One region of the Pseudomonas sp. GW821-FHT01E10 genome, then DNA from elsewhere that is predicted to be linked to it. Evidence: predicted binding sites of a transcription regulator. Region 1 holds the regulator's gene; each other region holds the start of a gene.
What was found. The regulator FliA, encoded in region 1, starts transcription of late flagellar genes. The targets are predictions, from matches to a motif close to CTAAAGTTTNNNNNNNNNNNGCCGNTAA.

Region 1 (3,950 bases):
GGCAACCGGAGTCGCTACCGAAGCAACAGCAGACGCAGTGCCCACTTCAGTGAACTTGCCCTTGCCATGCAATTCGTCGAGCAGCGATTCGAATTCATGATCGGAGATCAGATCGCTACCGGCCGCAGCGGCGGTTGGCGCAGCCGGGGCTGGCGCCGAAGCGATTGCCGATTCCAGCGCATCGACCGCAAAGTTGCCTTTGCCGTGCAACTGGTCGAGCAGTGCTTCGAACTCGTCGTCGGTGATGTCGGAGCTGTCGCCGGCGGCTTTCGGAGCAGCCGGAGCAGCAGGCGCAGCGGCTACTGCATCGGCGGCGAACTGGCCTTTGCCGTGCAATTGATCGAGCAACGACTCGAACTCGGCATCGGTGATTTCGTCACTGGCGGCTGCATCGGCGGCAGGCTGCGAAACAGGCTGCGCAGCCGCTACGGGCGCCTCGGCCTGGGCCTTGACGGCGTTCAGCGAGTCCAGCAGTTGTTCGAATTCGTTATCGGTAATGTCGCCCGATTCGCTTTCGGCGACCGGTGCTTCAACCACTTCAGCGACCGGCGCCGGTGCAGCTTCCATTTGCGGCTCGGCCAGACGGGCCAGCGCCGCGAGTAATTCAGGCGTGGCAGCCGTGATCGGGCTGCGTTCGCGGACTTCGCTGAACATGCTGTTCACCGCGTCCAGCGCTTCGAGAACCACGTCCATCAGTTCCGAGTCGACGCGACGCTCACCCTTGCGCAGGATGTCGAACACGTTCTCGGCGATGTGACAGCACTCCACCAGCTCGTTGAGCTGGAGGAAGCCGGCGCCCCCTTTTACAGTGTGAAAACCGCGAAAAATTGCATTGAGCAAGTCCGCATCATCAGGTCGGCTTTCCAGCTCGACCAGCTGCTCGGACAGTTGCTCTAGAATCTCGCCGGCCTCAACCAGGAAATCCTGAAGGATCTCTTCATCGGCGCCGAAGCTCATTAAGGGGGTGCTCCTACAGGTCTAAAAACCCAGAAAACTAAAATCCAAGACTGGATAACAAATCGTCCACATCGTCCTGACCGGACACAACGTCTTCTCTTTTATCGGCATGAATCTGCGGACCTTCACCCTGAGAGAGATGTTTTTGTGGATCTTTTTCAGCAAGCATCGCCTCACGGTCGTGTTCGATACCCGCAAAGCGGTCTACGTGACTGGCCATGAGCACGAGCTTGAGCAGATTGCTTTCAACTTCGGTGACCAATTGGGTCACACGCTTGATCACCTGACCGGTGAGGTCCTGGTAATCCTGGGCCAGCAGAATGTCGTTGAGGTTGCTCGACACGACGCGGTTGTCTTCACTGCTGCGTGTCAGGAAACCATCGACCCGCCGGGCCAGTTCGCGGAACTCTTCAGCCCCGACTTCGCGACGCATGAACCGTCCCCAATCCGTGCTCAGCGCCTGGGCTTCATCGCTCAGGCTGTTGATCAGCGGCGTGGCGTTTTCCACCAGGTCCATGGTGCGGTTGGCCGCGGCCTCGGTCAGCTTGACCACATAGGACAGGCGCTCGGTGGCATCCGTGATCTGAGACACTTCCTCGGCTTGCGGCATGTGCGGGTCAATCTGGAAATTGACGATCGCGCTATGCAGCTCGCGGGTGAGCTTGCCCACTTCCTGATACAGGCCGCGGTCACGGGTCTGGTTGAGCTCATGGATCAGTTGCACAGCGTCGCCAAACTTGCCTTTTTCAAGGCTGTCGACCAGTTCGACCGCGTGTTTTTTCAGGGTCGACTCAAAATCGCCCTGTGAAGATTCGTTATGCTCCATAGCTCCCCCGTGCGCAGTACATCAGCCGATGCGTTCGAAAATCTTCTCGATTTTTTCTTTCAACGCCTGGGCTGTGAAGGGTTTGACCACATAGCCGTTAACACCGGCCTGGGCCGCTTCGATGATTTGCTCGCGCTTGGCTTCGGCGGTCACCATCAGCACCGGCAGGTGCTTGAGCCTTTCATCGGCGCGCACCGCACGAAGCAGGTCGATGCCGGTCATACCGGGCATGTTCCAGTCGGTAACCAGAAAATCGAAGTTACCGCTTTGCAGCATCGGCAACCCGGTCAGCCCGTCATCGGCTTCGGCGGTGTTGGTGAACCCAAGGTCACGCAACAGGTTTTTTATGATCCGCCGCATCGTTGAGAAGTCATCAACGATGAGGATTTTCATGTTCTTGTCCAATTCGACCTCCAAGCAGTCTTAAACGCGCCCAGCACCTGGACGCGCCATTTCAATCAATCCGGCAAAGCACTCAATGACTGTCTGGAGCACAACAGATCGAGACCGGTACGGTTCAACACCACACCAGCTCCATTCGCAGTGTCCCCACACTGCCTTCAGCGCGCTCGCCACTCCCCCAAACGCCCCCGCAAACGGGCCGCGCACTGGCTGTGTAACTGGCTGACCCGCGACTCGCTGACCCCCAGGACCTCACCGATTTCCTTGAGATTCAACTCTTCGTCGTAGTACAGCGCCAACACCAGTCGCTCACGCTCCGGCAAATTGGCAATCGCGTCCGCCAGCGCCGCCTGGAAGCGTTCATCTTCCAGATCGCGTGACGGCTCGAGATGAGCACTCGCGCCATCCTCATGCAGCCCTTCGTGTTCGCCGTCCTGCAACAGATCGTCGAAACTGAATAACCGGCTGCCCAGGGTGTCGTTCAAAATCCCGTAATAATCGTCGAGACTCAATTGGAGTTCGGCCGCAACTTCGTGATCTTTAGCGTCACGGCCGGTTTTAGCTTCAATCGAGCGAATCGCGTCGCTGACCATGCGGGTATTGCGGTGGACCGAACGTGGCGCCCAGTCCCCCTTGCGCACTTCATCGAGCATCGCGCCGCGGATTCGAATGCCCGCGTACGTCTCGAAACTCGCGCCTTTGCTGGCGTCGTATTTGGTTGATACTTCAAGCAGGCCGATCATCCCGGCCTGGATCAGGTCTTCGACCTGGACACTGGCCGGCAGACGCGCCAGCAAGTGGTAGGCAATGCGTTTGACCAGTGGCGCGTAACGCTCGATCAGCTCGTACTGCGCGTCACGTGCCGACTGCTTGTAGAGGTTGTAACCGCTGGCTGTCATAGCACGGGTCCTGCAGTTTGTTGCACGAGGCGCTCGACGAAAAACTCCAGATGTCCACGAGGGTTGGCCGGCAGTGGCCAGGTATCGACTTTCTGCGCAATGGCCTTGAACGCCAGGGCGCACTTGGAACGCGGAAAGGCTTCATACACCGCGCGTTGCTTCTGCACGGCCTTGCGTACGCTTTCGTCGTAAGGCACTGCGCCGACGTATTGTAAGGCGACGTCGAGGAAGCGATCCGTGACCTTGGTCAACTTGGCGAACAGGTTGCGGCCTTCCTGCGGGCTCTGCGCCATGTTGGCCAGGACGCGGAAGCGGTTCATGCCGTAGTCGCGGTTAAGCAGTTTGATCAGCGCGTAGGCGTCGGTGATCGAGGTCGGTTCGTCGCACACCACCAGCAAGACTTCCTGCGCGGCGCGCACGAAGCTGACTACCGAGTCACCAATGCCCGCAGCGGTGTCGATCACCAATACGTCGAGGTTGTCGCCGATATCACTGAACGCCTGGATCAGGCCGGCATGCTGGGCCGGGCTCAGATGAACCATGCTCTGGGTGCCGGAGGCGGCCGGGACGATGCGGATACCGCCAGGCCCTTGCAACAGCACGTCGCGCAGCTCACAGCGGCCTTCGATCACGTCGGCCAGCGTGCGTTTGGGTGTCAGTCCCAACAGAACGTCGACGTTCGCCAGCCCCAGATCGGCATCCAGCAGCATGACGCGCCGGCCGAGCTCAGCTAGAGCCAGGGACAAGTTCACTGACACGTTAGTCTTCCCGACGCCACCTTTGCCGCCGGTCACCGCGATCACCTGTACGGGATGCATGCTGCCCATGTTATTTCTTTACCTTGTCTTACTTAGACGGAGGCCACA
Region 2 (3,950 bases), on a different contig from region 1:
CAGGTTTTGAATCGCTCCCCCGGACTTGCGCCCGGGGTTGTTGCGTGCGGTGGCGTCGCTCATGGCTTGGCCGCGGTCCAGTCGACCCAACCGAACTGCCAGGTCGCCAGGATCACCAGGCCGAACACGATGCGGTACCAGGCGAACGCCGCGTAGCTGTGGCTGGCGATGAACTTGAGCAGGCCCCGGACGGCGATCATTGCAAAGATAAACGCGGTGACAAAGCCGATGGCGAACACCGGGAAATCAGCCGGAACAAACAGGTGGCGGTATTTGTAGCCCGAGTAAACCGCTGCGCCGACCATGGTTGGCATGGCAAGGAAGAACGAGAATTCGGTGGCCGTCTTGCGCGACAACCCGAACAGCAAACCGCCGATGATCGTCGAACCGGAACGCGAGGTCCCCGGGATCATCGCCAGGCACTGGGCGAAACCGACTTTCAGGGCCTCTTTCCAGGTGATGTCATCGACGCTTTCGGCATGCACGACATGCTGCCGGCGTTCAGCCCACAACATGATAATCCCGCCCACGACCAATGCGCTGGCCACAGTGATCGGGTTGAACAGGTACTTGTGGATCAGGTCGGCGAAAATCACCCCCAATACCACGGCCGGCATGAAGGCGATCAACAGGTTCGCGGTAAAGCGTCGAGCGCTGGGCTGCGTCGGTAAACCGATGATCACGTCGAGGATCTTGCGACGGAACTCCCAGACCACCGCCAGAATCGCGCCGAGCTGAATGATGATGTTGAAGGCCATCGCCCGCTCGCCGCCGAAGTCGAGCAGGTCCGCCACAATGATCTGGTGCCCGGTACTGGAAATGGGCAAGAACTCGGTCAGCCCTTCTATAACGCCTAAAATCAATGCCTGAAAGGCTGTCCAAAGATCCATCATTCCCCCAAGAAGCCATGCCCCCAGGCATGCCCCGTTAATAATTTGTAGAGCGTTATTCGCGATCAGCGTGCGCTGAAACCCCGCGCGCACAAGATCCACACAAAACCGTAAAAATTCCGTGAAAAATCGACTCGGACTCAGGTTTTTCCGCGCGGGGCCGAAATCCTATCAGACAAGCCTCATTTACGCTGCCGCGTAATAAGACCTGAGTCGGATAGGCCCCGATCGGCAACGTGTGGTTGGATGCTGGCGATCGTTTATGACAAGAACAAGAAAACGGAGTAACAGCGTTATGAACAGCTTGCGCAGTGTGTCGATCAGTCGACGCTTGTGGCTTATCTTGATCGTGGCCGTGGTGATGCTGTTGACGTTGGGTGCGTTGATGCTCAAGCAGATCCACGACGACCTCTATCAGGCCAAGGCCCAGAAAACCCAGCACGTGGTGCAGACCGCCAGTGGCATTCTGACCTACTACCACGGCCTGGAAACCGCCGGCACCCTCACCCGCGCCGCCGCGCAACAGCAGGCACTGACCGCCGTGCGGGGTTTGCGCTACGACCAGAATGACTATTTCTGGATCAACGACCTGACGCCGGTCATGGTCATGCACCCGACCAATCCAAAACTTGAAGGCCAGAACCTCTCGACGATCCGCGACCCGGATGGCTTTGCACTGTTCAACGAAATGGCCGCCATCGCCAAGGCCAAGGGCGCAGGCATGGTCAACTATCGCTGGCCGAAACCGGGTGCCAGTGCGCCGGTGGAAAAAACCTCCTACGTCAAACTGTTCGAGCCCTGGGGTTGGGTGATCGGCTCGGGCGTGTACATCGACGACATGCAGGCCGAGTTTAATGCGCAGGTCTGGAAGGCGTCTTTCGTCGGCCTGGTGATTGCCCTGATCATGGCGCTGCTGGTGATCATGATTGCCCGCAGCATCGTGCGCCCGCTGCAGGAAACCGTGAATGCCATGGCCAATATCGCCAGCGGTGAAAGCGACCTGACCCGCAGCCTTGATACCCACGGCCAGGACGAAGTCACGCAACTGGCCCGACACTTCAACGCCTTTACCGCCAAGCTGCGCCTGGTGATCAATCAGTTGCAAGTGTCCGCCGGCGCGCTGGGCCAGTCTTCCAGCGAACTGGGCAACGACGCCGCACAAGCCCAGCAACGCAGCCAGCAGCAGTCCCAGCAAATGGAACTGGTGGCGACCGCGATCAACGAAGTGACCTACGGCGTGCAGGATGTGGCGAAAAACGCCGAGCACGCGGCCAGTGAAATGCGCGATGCCGAATCTCAGGCGCAGCAGGGGCAGATCAATATCGATGGCAGCCTGCAGCAGATCGACAAGCTGTCTTCGACCATCGATCAAGCGGTGGAAGTGATTCGTACGCTGGCCGACGAAAGCACGCAAATCGGCAGTGTCCTGGAAGTGATTCGCTCTATCGCCGAGCAAACCAACCTGCTGGCCCTCAACGCTGCCATCGAAGCCGCCCGGGCCGGTGAGCAAGGTCGAGGGTTCGCGGTGGTCGCCGATGAAGTGCGCCTGCTCGCCCAGCGTACCCAGAAGTCGACGGCAGAAATCCAGTCGATGATCGAACGCCTGCAAAGCCATTCCGAAGCGGCAGTCAAGGTCATTGGCGACAGCAGCCGCGCCTCGCAACTGACCATCGAGCAGGCCGGCCTGGCCGGTGCCAGCCTGAATGCCATCGGCCAGGCCTTGCGCAACCTCAACGGCTTGAATGCCTCGATTGCCAGTGCAACCTTGCAGCAGGCGCATGTGGTGGAAGACATCAATCAGAACGTCACCCAGGCCGCCGGGTTGTCCCACAGCACGGCATTGGCGGCCGAGCAGTCGAGCGTGGCCAGTGTTCATCTCAAGGCATTGAGCGAACAGTTGAACGGGTTGCTCAAGCAGTTTCGCGTCTGATCACTTGTAGCAGCTGGCGCAGCCTGCGTTCGGCTGCGCAGCAGTCGTGAAATCAGGCGACGCCGGTTCCAGATAGACCGTGTGCGCAGAATTTACGACGGCTTCGTCCGAATGCGGCCCACACCGAACGCAGCCTCGCAGGCTCGGCAGCTGCTACACCGGACTGCGCAAGCCGGTTCTACTTGGCCGCGCCTGCCGCTACAATCCTCCCCCCTTTTCGTCTTCCCCAAGGATCCTCCATGTCCGGGCTTGAACTGTTTGCCGCCGCCCTCGGTGTGATTGCCGTCTGGCTGACGGTCAAACAGAACCCCTGGTGCTGGCCGGTCGGTCTGGTCATGGTGCTGCTGTACAGCTGGATCTTTTTCGAGGTGAAGCTGTATTCGGACATGTTGCTGCAAGTGATCTACGCCGCGTTGCAGCTTTACGGCTGGAGGCAGTGGACTCGCGCGGGCGTGACGCATGACGGGCGGCACGTCAGCCTGCTCGATGGCCAATCCGTCGCGCTCGGTCTGGCCGTGGGCGCGGTCGGCAGCCTGCTGCTGGGGGCTGCGATGGCTCACTGGACCGACGCCGCCCAGCCCTGGCTCGACGCTGCCTTGACCGGTTTCAGCCTGGTAGCACAGTTATGGATGGCGCAAAAACGCCTGCAATGCTGGCCGCTGTGGGTCGCGCTGGACGTCATCTTCGTTGGCCTGTTCATCTACAAAGAGCTGTACCTGACCGCCGCCCTCTATGGGGTTTTCGCCCTGCTGGCGGTGCAAGGCTGGCGGACGTGGCGCGCCGACCCGGCGTTGCGCACATGAAAGTGCTGGTGCTCACGGGCCCCGAATCGAGCGGCAAGAGCTGGCTCGCCACCGAGCTGCAACAGCAATTCGGCGGCGTTCTGGTGGGTGAATACGTGCGTTGGTTCATTGAACAGGAGGCACGGGACACCTGCCTCGCGGATATCCCCGAGATCGCCCGCGGCCAGTTGCAATGGGAAGATGATGCCCGCGCCCTTGCGCCACCGTTGCTGATTCTCGACACGCACTTGCTGAGCAACATGCTTTGGAGCCAGACCCTGTTCAGCGATTGCCCGGCCTGGCTCGAACAAGCGCTGCTGGCCCGGCATTACGACTTGCACTTGCTGT
Region 3 (3,950 bases), on a different contig from region 1:
TGCGGTTTGTCGGGAGCTTTCTCCGGGGAGACGGTCCAGCGCCACATGTCTTCTTCGTGCTCGGTCCAGGTGTCTTCCAGCACGCCGCCCTCATAGGAGATGTGCAGCAGGTTGGCATCCATCGAGTATGGGGATTTTTTCTTGCCGTGACGCTCGATCGGAATCGCGTGCTTCTCGGCGTAGTCCATCAGCTTCTCACGGGACAGCAGGTCCCATTCGCGCCATGGAGCGATCACTTTCACGCCTGGCTTCAAGGCGTAGGCGCCCAGTTCGAAACGAACCTGGTCGTTGCCTTTGCCGGTCGCGCCGTGGGAAATGGCGTCAGCACCGGTTTCGTTGGCGATTTCGATCAGGCGTTTGGCGATCAACGGACGAGCGATGGAAGTACCCAGCAGGTACTCGCCTTCGTAAACGGTGTTGGCGCGGAACATCGGGAACACGAAATCACGCACGAATTCTTCGCGCAGATCGTCGATATAGATTTCTTTTACGCCCATGGCCTGTGCCTTGGCGCGGGCCGGTTCGACCTCTTCGCCCTGACCCAGGTCAGCGGTGAAGGTCACTACTTCACAGTTATATGTATCCTGCAGCCACTTGAGGATCACCGAAGTGTCCAGGCCGCCGGAATACGCCAGAACGACCTTGTTTACGTCCGCCATGCCATCACTCCACGGGGTTCTACGGAAAGCTGTCAAGTCTACCGCTCATGCAGGATAATTTACAGAGGCGCGACAGCTTATGACGACGAAGCGACAGATTATGTCGAGCGAGCGACGAATTCAGCAGGTTCAGGAGGTCGTCGCGCTGCTCGCGGCGGCGGTGGCTTGAGGCGCAGGTTTCTCGGTCGGTGCGACCCGCTCGAGACGTACGGCAACCCGGCGGTTCTTCGCCCGGTTGGCGGCATTGTTGTTGGGCGCCAGCGGATAGCGCTCACCGTGAAAACGCAGGGTGATCTGCGATTCCTGCACACCATTGGCCTTGAAGAAATCCATCACCGCCAGCGCCCGGCGTCGTGACAGTTCACGGTTGGTCAGCCGGTTACCGCTATTGTCGGAATGGCCATCGAGTTCAATGTGGTTGACCGTCGGATCGGCCTTCATGAACTCCAGCATGACCTGCAACTGGGCCTTGGCCCTGGCATCGAGATCGATACCCTCCCCCGGAAAGCCGACCTCGGATTGCTTCACTTGCTCGAAATTCTGTGGCAACAGCTTGGCGACGCAACCCTGATAGTCACCATAGGCCTTGCTGAACTTGACCGGCAGCAGACGCACTTCAGACACCCGACCGTCGCCCGATGAGTGTCGTACGACCGGGCTGCGCCCCTCCATCAGCCCGCTGATCAGGCGCCCGGCCTGCACTTGCGAACTGTTGAACAGCACGTTGCCACTACCGATTCTCACCGAGCCCAGGTTAATGTCGCCACGCCCCGGCTGCCATGGCGCAGCCGCCGCCAGCAAGGTGGCGGAACCCCCACCGATCATTGAGTTGTAGGCCTTCAGTCGAAATGTCGCCTGCTCTCCGGCGCGCCGCACAAACTCACCCGAACCGAAATCGGTGATCGGTTGAGTCAGGCGGCATTCGAACTTGTCGCCTTCGACCGTCCACTCGATGCTCTCCAGGCGAGTCTGGAAAGTGAGCGCCATCGCGGGAAGGCTGGCAAACACACTGAGCAAGGCTAAATAACGCTGGCGCACGGGAGGCTCCACTGGCTTCTACGACAAAAAGACAGACACACATATTCACGGCCTGCCTGTTGGGTATCGGAAGCTTGTCGTAAAACTTGATAGCGAGTGCCTGGAAGAGTCTTTTCCGGTAGCATTCCCCTGAGTTTGACCCGCCTGGAATTCCCTCATGTCCGACCGCCTGACCCTGCTGCGTCCCGACGACTGGCACATTCATCTTCGCGATGGTGCCGTGTTGACCAATACCGTCGCGGATGTCGCGCGCACCTTTGGTCGCGCCATCATCATGCCCAACCTGGTACCTCCGGTGCGCAACGCTGCTGAAGCCGATGGCTATCGCCAGCGGATTCTCGCCGCACGTCCGGCCGGCAGCCGTTTCGAACCGCTGATGGTTCTGTACCTGACCGACCGCACCCAGCCCGAAGAAATTCGTGAGGCCAAGGCCAGCGGTTTCATTCACGCCGCCAAGCTGTACCCGGCAGGCGCGACCACCAATTCGGACTCTGGCGTCACCAGCATCGACAAGATTTTCCCTGCACTGGAGGCCATGGCCGAAGTCGGGATGCCCTTGCTGGTTCACGGTGAAGTCACCCGTGGCGATATCGACGTTTTCGATCGGGAAAAAATCTTCATCGATGAGCACATGCGTCGCGTGGTCGAGCGTTTCCCAACGCTCAAAGTGGTGTTCGAACACATCACCACCGCCGATGCCGTGCAGTTCGTCAACGCGGCTTCGGCCAACGTTGGCGCCACCATCACCGCGCATCACCTGCTGTACAACCGCAACCACATGCTGGTGGGTGGGATTCGGCCGCACTTCTATTGCCTGCCGATCCTCAAGCGCAATACCCACCAGGAAGCCCTGCTCGACGCCGCCACCAGCGGCAGCGACAAGTTCTTCCTCGGCACCGACTCGGCCCCCCATGCCCAGCACGCCAAAGAAGCGGCTTGCGGCTGTGCCGGTTGCTACACCGCTTATGCCGCGATCGAGATGTATGCCGAAGCCTTCGAACAGCGTAATGCGCTGGACAAGCTCGAAGCCTTCGCCAGCCTCAATGGCCCGCGTTTCTACGGTCTGCCGGCGAACACCGATCGCATCACCCTGGTCCGCGAAGAGTGGACCGCCCCAACCAGCCTGCCATTTGGCGAGCTGACCGTTATCCCGCTGCGCGCCGGTGAAAAACTGCGCTGGCGCCTGCTGGAGGAACACGCGTGAGTGAAGACCATTTCGACGACGAACAGGACGGTCAAGGCGGTGGAGGTGGTCCTCGTCATCCAATGGCTGCCAGATTCCGTGGTTACCTGCCGGTTGTCGTCGACGTAGAAACCGGTGGCTTCAACTCGGCCACCGACGCCCTGCTGGAAATTGCTGCAACCACTATCGCCATGGATGAAAAAGGGTTCGTGTACCCCGATCACACCTACTTCTTCCGGGTCGAGCCATTCGAAGGCGCCAACATCGAAGCAGCAGCCCTGGAATTCACCGGGATCAAACTCGATCACCCGTTGCGCATGGCAGTGAGTGAAGAAGCGGCGCTGACCGATATCTTCCGTGGCATTCGCAAGGCCCTGAAAGCCAACGGTTGCAAACGGGCGATTCTGGTCGGTCACAACAGCAGCTTCGACCTGGGTTTCCTCAACGCGGCAGTCGCGCGCCTGGACATGAAACGCAACCCGTTTCACCCGTTCTCCAGCTTCGACACCGCGACCCTCGCCGGTCTTGCCTACGGTCAAACCGTACTGGCCAAGGCCTGTCAGGCAGCGGACATCGACTTCGACGGTCGTGAGGCTCATTCGGCTCGCTACGACACCGAGAAGACTGCTGAGCTGTTCTGCGGCATCGTCAATCGCTGGAAACAGATGGGCGGCTGGGAAGACTACAACGACTGAGGCTGGTCGCCGGTTTATCCCGCCCATAAAAAAACCGGCCTCAGTGAGGCCGGTTTTTTATTGCCGGACGCCTGGCTTACAGCGCAGCAGCGTGCTCGGTCAGGTAAGCCGCAACGCCTTCTGGCGAAGCGTTCATGCCTTTGTCGCCTTTTTTCCAGTTGGCAGGGCAAACTTCGCCGTGCTCTTCGTGGAATTGCAGAGCATCAACCAGACGGATCAGCTCTTCCATGTTACGGCCCAGCGGCAGGTCGTTGACGATCTGCGAGCGGACAACGCCTTTGTCGTCGATCAGGAACGCACCACGGAAAGCCACGCCGTCAGCGGACTGAACGTCGTAAGCCTTCATGATTTCCTGCTTGATGTCAGCAGCCATGG
Region 4 (3,950 bases), on a different contig from region 1:
TGACCATCGCCTGATTGAACACTCCCGACAACGAAGTATGCAGGATGATATGGAGCTTTTGCATGCGCGGATCGGCGCGGATCTCGGCCGTCAGGGTGTACCCGTCCATCTCCGGCATCTCGATGTCGGAGATCATCATCAGGAACTCTTCTTCCGGCTTCTTCCCCTCGTCAACCAGCTTGCGCAGGTAATCCAGCGCTTGCCGGCCGTCGTTCAACGCCACCACTTCGACACCGATCGTTTGCAGGCAACGGGTCACCTGCTTGCGTGCCACCGACGAGTCGTCGACCGTCAATACGCGCAAAGAGAGCGCCTTGTGCTGGGTCTCAACATCGACCACGCCCACCGAAATCGCTTCCGGCGTCGGCGCCACTTCCGCCAGCACCTTCTCGACGTCGATGATTTCGACTAACTGGTTGTCGACCCGAGTCACAGCCGTCAGGTAGTGATCGCGCCCCGTGCCCTTGGGTGGCGGATGAATCTCCTCCCAGTTCATGTTGACGATGCGCTCCACCGACCGAACCAGGAAACCCTGGGTCTTGGTGTTGTACTCCGTGATGATCACGAAGGGATTGCTCTGGTCCAGCAACCGACCGGCACCGGTCGCCATCGCCAGATCCAGGATCGGAATGGTTGCCCCCCGAATATTCGCCACACCGCACACGACAGGACTGGACTTGGGCATCAGGGTCAGCTTGGGGCATTGCAGCACCTCGCGAACCTTGAACACGTTGATCCCATACAGCTGCTGGCCGTCGAGACGGAACAACAACAGCTCAAGGCGATTCTGCCCTACCAGTTGCGTGCGCTGGTTCACCGAATCCATTACACCAGCCATGCCCAGACTCCTACACCAACGCTAAGTGTGTTGCGACGCACATTCATCACGAAACGGCACGGCGCTTGCTTTTTAACTCTTATGAACACAGAACCGACATTTTTCCGACACCTGACATCAACCTGCCGCAGATTGCTCTGCGCGATGTCGGCCGCTTGCCTGTTCAACGCTGGCAGCCCTGCCCTTGCTGATACGGTTACCTTGCCTGACATGCTTATCGGCGTCACCCAGGGCTTTCTTGAATTCACCGTAGAGGACTATCTGGCCACCAGTCAAACGCAAGGTCGCTACGAAATCCAGGTCAACCAGCTCGATCCGCGCCTGCGCATGCCTATGTGCGACAAGGAATTGACAGCCACCCTCGAGAGCCCGGCAAGGCCTCTGGGACGGGTCACGGTCAAGGTTCGCTGCGATGGCGCCTCGCCCTGGACGGTGTTCGTGCCCGCTCAAGTGAAGCTGTTTCGCGACATTGTGACGACCACTCGTCCGCTCAAGCGCACAGGGATTATCGAACCTCAGGACGTAACCCTGCGCGAGCGTGATATCAGCCTGATAAATCAGGGGTTTCTGACTTCCGTCGATCAGGCTATCGGGCAAAAACTTACCCGACCAATGGTCGCCGATCAGATCATTACGCTGGTGCATCTCGAACAGGCGGAAGTGGTTCGCAAGGGCGACCAAGTGGTGATTACCGCCCGCAGTGGTACGCTCAGTGTGCGCATGCCGGGTGAAGCGCTGTCCAACGGCGGCCTGAGGGAACAGATTCGCGTGAAGAACCTTAACTCCCAGCGGGTCATCAAGGCGCAAGTCACAGCGCCCGGCCAGGTGGAAGTGGCCATGTAAGGGCTCTGTGTTTGTGAAGTGATGGCGCACCGCCTGGCGGTTGCCTAAACTGTGCCGCATGCAGGGCATGCGCTGGCGCATGCGAGCTCATTGATAAATGGGCCTAAAGTTTTTCGGGGAATCGCCGAAAACATGGCAAGCGTCCAAATATCCAGAGGTTTTTTGTCATGGTCATCGATTTCAGTCGTTTAAACAGCTCCTCGTCACTTACGGGCAGTACGCGTACCAGCACCGCCAAGGAAACCGCCGAAGCCGGCCAATCCGCGCCGCTGAATACCCCGGCCGAACAGGCCAGTACCACCAAAAGCGGGGAATCGGTACACCTCAGCAATGAGGCTCAACAGTTGCAGAAGGTCACTGACAAGCTGCGTGATCAGCCTGCCGTCGACAACGCCCGCGTGGCCGAGTTGAAAGCAGCGATTGCCGATGGCAGCTATAAAGTCGACAGCAACCGTGTAGCCAGCAAACTGCTCAACTTCGAAGCCCAGCGCTAGGCCACGGCCCGCGCCAGGCTTTTGGACGCTTAAAACCCAAGGCCAGCCATGCACGACACTCAATTACTGCAACTGATCATCGACGACTTCGCCCCGGCGCAACAACTGCTGGAGCTACTGCAAACCGAGTCCCTTGCCTTGCACGGTCGCGACATGCCACTGCTCGAAGAAATTCTGGCGCATAAACAGGCATTGATCATTCTGCTCGAACAGCATGGCCGCAAGCGCAGTGAAATCCTCGCCAGCCTCAACCTGCCAACCAACCGCCAGGGCCTGGAGCAACTCGCCAGCCAGTCGAGCATTGGCGAACGATTGCTGGGACAGAGCGACGTGCTCACCGACCTCCTGGCCCAGTGCCAAGCCGCCAATGTCAACAATGGCCAGTCGATTCTGGTGCAGCAGGCCGCCACGGCCAACCAGCTGAAAATCCTCACCGGCGGCGAGCCGCCAGCGCTCTACGATGCCCGCGGATCAACCTCCAAGCTCGCCAAGCCACGCCCGCTCAGTCAGGCTTAAGCCTTTCAATGAGCACGCCCTATCAAGACACGCAACATGCTGGCAGAATGCCGGCCAGTAGTCATATTTGCCTGGAGATTGATACCCCGTGTCCAATGCCTTAAGCGCGGAAGATGCTCCGCAGCCACCCAAGGTGCTCACCACGCCTTTGGAAATCTCCGGCAACCTGCGTCAGCTGCAAGACAGCCATGACCCGCTGATCATCACGTTCCACGAGCGCAGCCAGCGCTTCCAGAGTTATCTGGTGGACGTCGACCGTGACAGCAACATGATCGCCCTGGACGAAATGATCCCGCGCGACGGCGAACGCTTTCTGCTGGCCGGCGAACCGTTCAAGGTCGAAGGCTTCCACGACGGCGTGCGCATCGCCTGGGAAAGCAATGGCCCGCTGACCATCGACGAGTCCGGCGATGGCCGCTGCTACCGGGGCTCGCTGCCCGATGAGGTGGTTTACCACCAGCGCCGCAATGCTTTCCGCGCTGCGTTGAAGCTGGCACAACTGGTCAATGTCGAGCTGGGAGGCGAGAAACTCAAGTCGCCCCTCGCCGGCAAACTGCTGGACATCTCCGCCACCGGCTGCAAATTGCGCTTCGAAGGCGACATCACCGCCAAGCTGCAATTGGGTCAGGTCTACGACCGCTTCATCGCCGCCCTGCCCTTCGGCAGCATGACGGCACCGGTGGAGCTGCGTTACCTGCACTTTGAAGAAAAGATCAACACCACCTTCGCCGGCGTGCGTTTTCACAACATGAGCGGCCTGGTGCAACGGCAGGTCGAGCGGTTCGTCTATCAGCTTCAGCGTGAAGCGCGGCGCTTTGACAAAGACGACTTCTGATACACCCCGCCAATAAAAAACGGGCAGTCCCTTGCGGGGACTGCCCGTTTTTTTATGCCTTGATCAAGGCCGCGCTTCAGTAAAACTTTGCTCGCGACCTGCGTCCGGGTCTTCTGAATCCGAAACTGGTTCAGGTTCTGGCTCGGCATCCGGATTGACATCAGCCTCCGGGTTGACCGGGTTCTGCATCTGATCCTGCACCACCTGCTCATCGACACGCGGGTCAAGGCAAGCCACCAGTGGCGAACTCGTCATGCTGTCCGGCATGGCCACGTGATGCAGCGGAGCATCGTCCACCTGATGCAGATTGGTGACTGCTTTCGGGCGGATTCGCCACACCAGCACCAATGCAAAAAAACTGAAAAAGGCATACAGCATCTGGCTGCCGAACAACTTCATCAATACCCCTGCCACCAACGGTCCG

Region 2: the regulator FliA is predicted to act here: its motif matches at 1,030-1,057, upstream of AC07V0_RS13510 (methyl-accepting chemotaxis protein).
Region 3: the regulator FliA is predicted to act here: its motif matches at 1,761-1,788, upstream of AC07V0_RS22175 (flagellar protein MotY).
Region 4: the regulator FliA is predicted to act here: its motif matches at 1,785-1,812, upstream of flgM (flagellar biosynthesis anti-sigma factor FlgM).

Annotation. Positions count from the first base shown of each region.
Region 1 covers NZ_JBWKWT010000008.1:133,867-137,816, reverse strand. The annotation lists gene AC07V0_RS16460 (chemotaxis protein CheA) at 1-957, opposite strand, end outside; gene AC07V0_RS16455 (protein phosphatase CheZ) at 995-1,783, opposite strand; gene AC07V0_RS16450 (chemotaxis response regulator CheY) at 1,805-2,176, opposite strand; gene fliA (RNA polymerase sigma factor FliA) at 2,344-3,084, opposite strand; gene fleN (flagellar synthesis regulator FleN) at 3,081-3,911, opposite strand.
Region 2 covers NZ_JBWKWT010000006.1:35,617-39,566, forward strand. The annotation lists gene AC07V0_RS13500 (DUF1294 domain-containing protein) at 1-63, opposite strand, end outside; gene AC07V0_RS13505 (undecaprenyl-diphosphate phosphatase) at 60-890, opposite strand; gene AC07V0_RS13510 (methyl-accepting chemotaxis protein) at 1,186-2,820, shown strand; gene pnuC (nicotinamide riboside transporter PnuC) at 3,060-3,623, shown strand; gene AC07V0_RS13520 (AAA family ATPase) at 3,620-3,950, shown strand, end outside.
Region 3 covers NZ_JBWKWT010000014.1:101,063-105,012, forward strand. The annotation lists gene AC07V0_RS22170 (argininosuccinate synthase) at 1-659, opposite strand, end outside; gene AC07V0_RS22175 (flagellar protein MotY) at 789-1,697, opposite strand; gene pyrC (dihydroorotase) at 1,855-2,901, shown strand; gene rnt (ribonuclease T) at 2,898-3,575, shown strand; gene AC07V0_RS22190 (peroxiredoxin) at 3,652-3,950, opposite strand, start outside.
Region 4 covers NZ_JBWKWT010000021.1:69,071-73,020, forward strand. The annotation lists gene AC07V0_RS25680 (chemotaxis protein CheV) at 1-838, opposite strand, end outside; gene flgA (flagellar basal body P-ring formation chaperone FlgA) at 920-1,681, shown strand; gene flgM (flagellar biosynthesis anti-sigma factor FlgM) at 1,849-2,175, shown strand; gene AC07V0_RS25695 (flagella synthesis protein FlgN) at 2,224-2,691, shown strand; gene AC07V0_RS25700 (flagellar brake protein) at 2,780-3,526, shown strand; gene AC07V0_RS25705 (MFS transporter) at 3,590-3,950, opposite strand, start outside.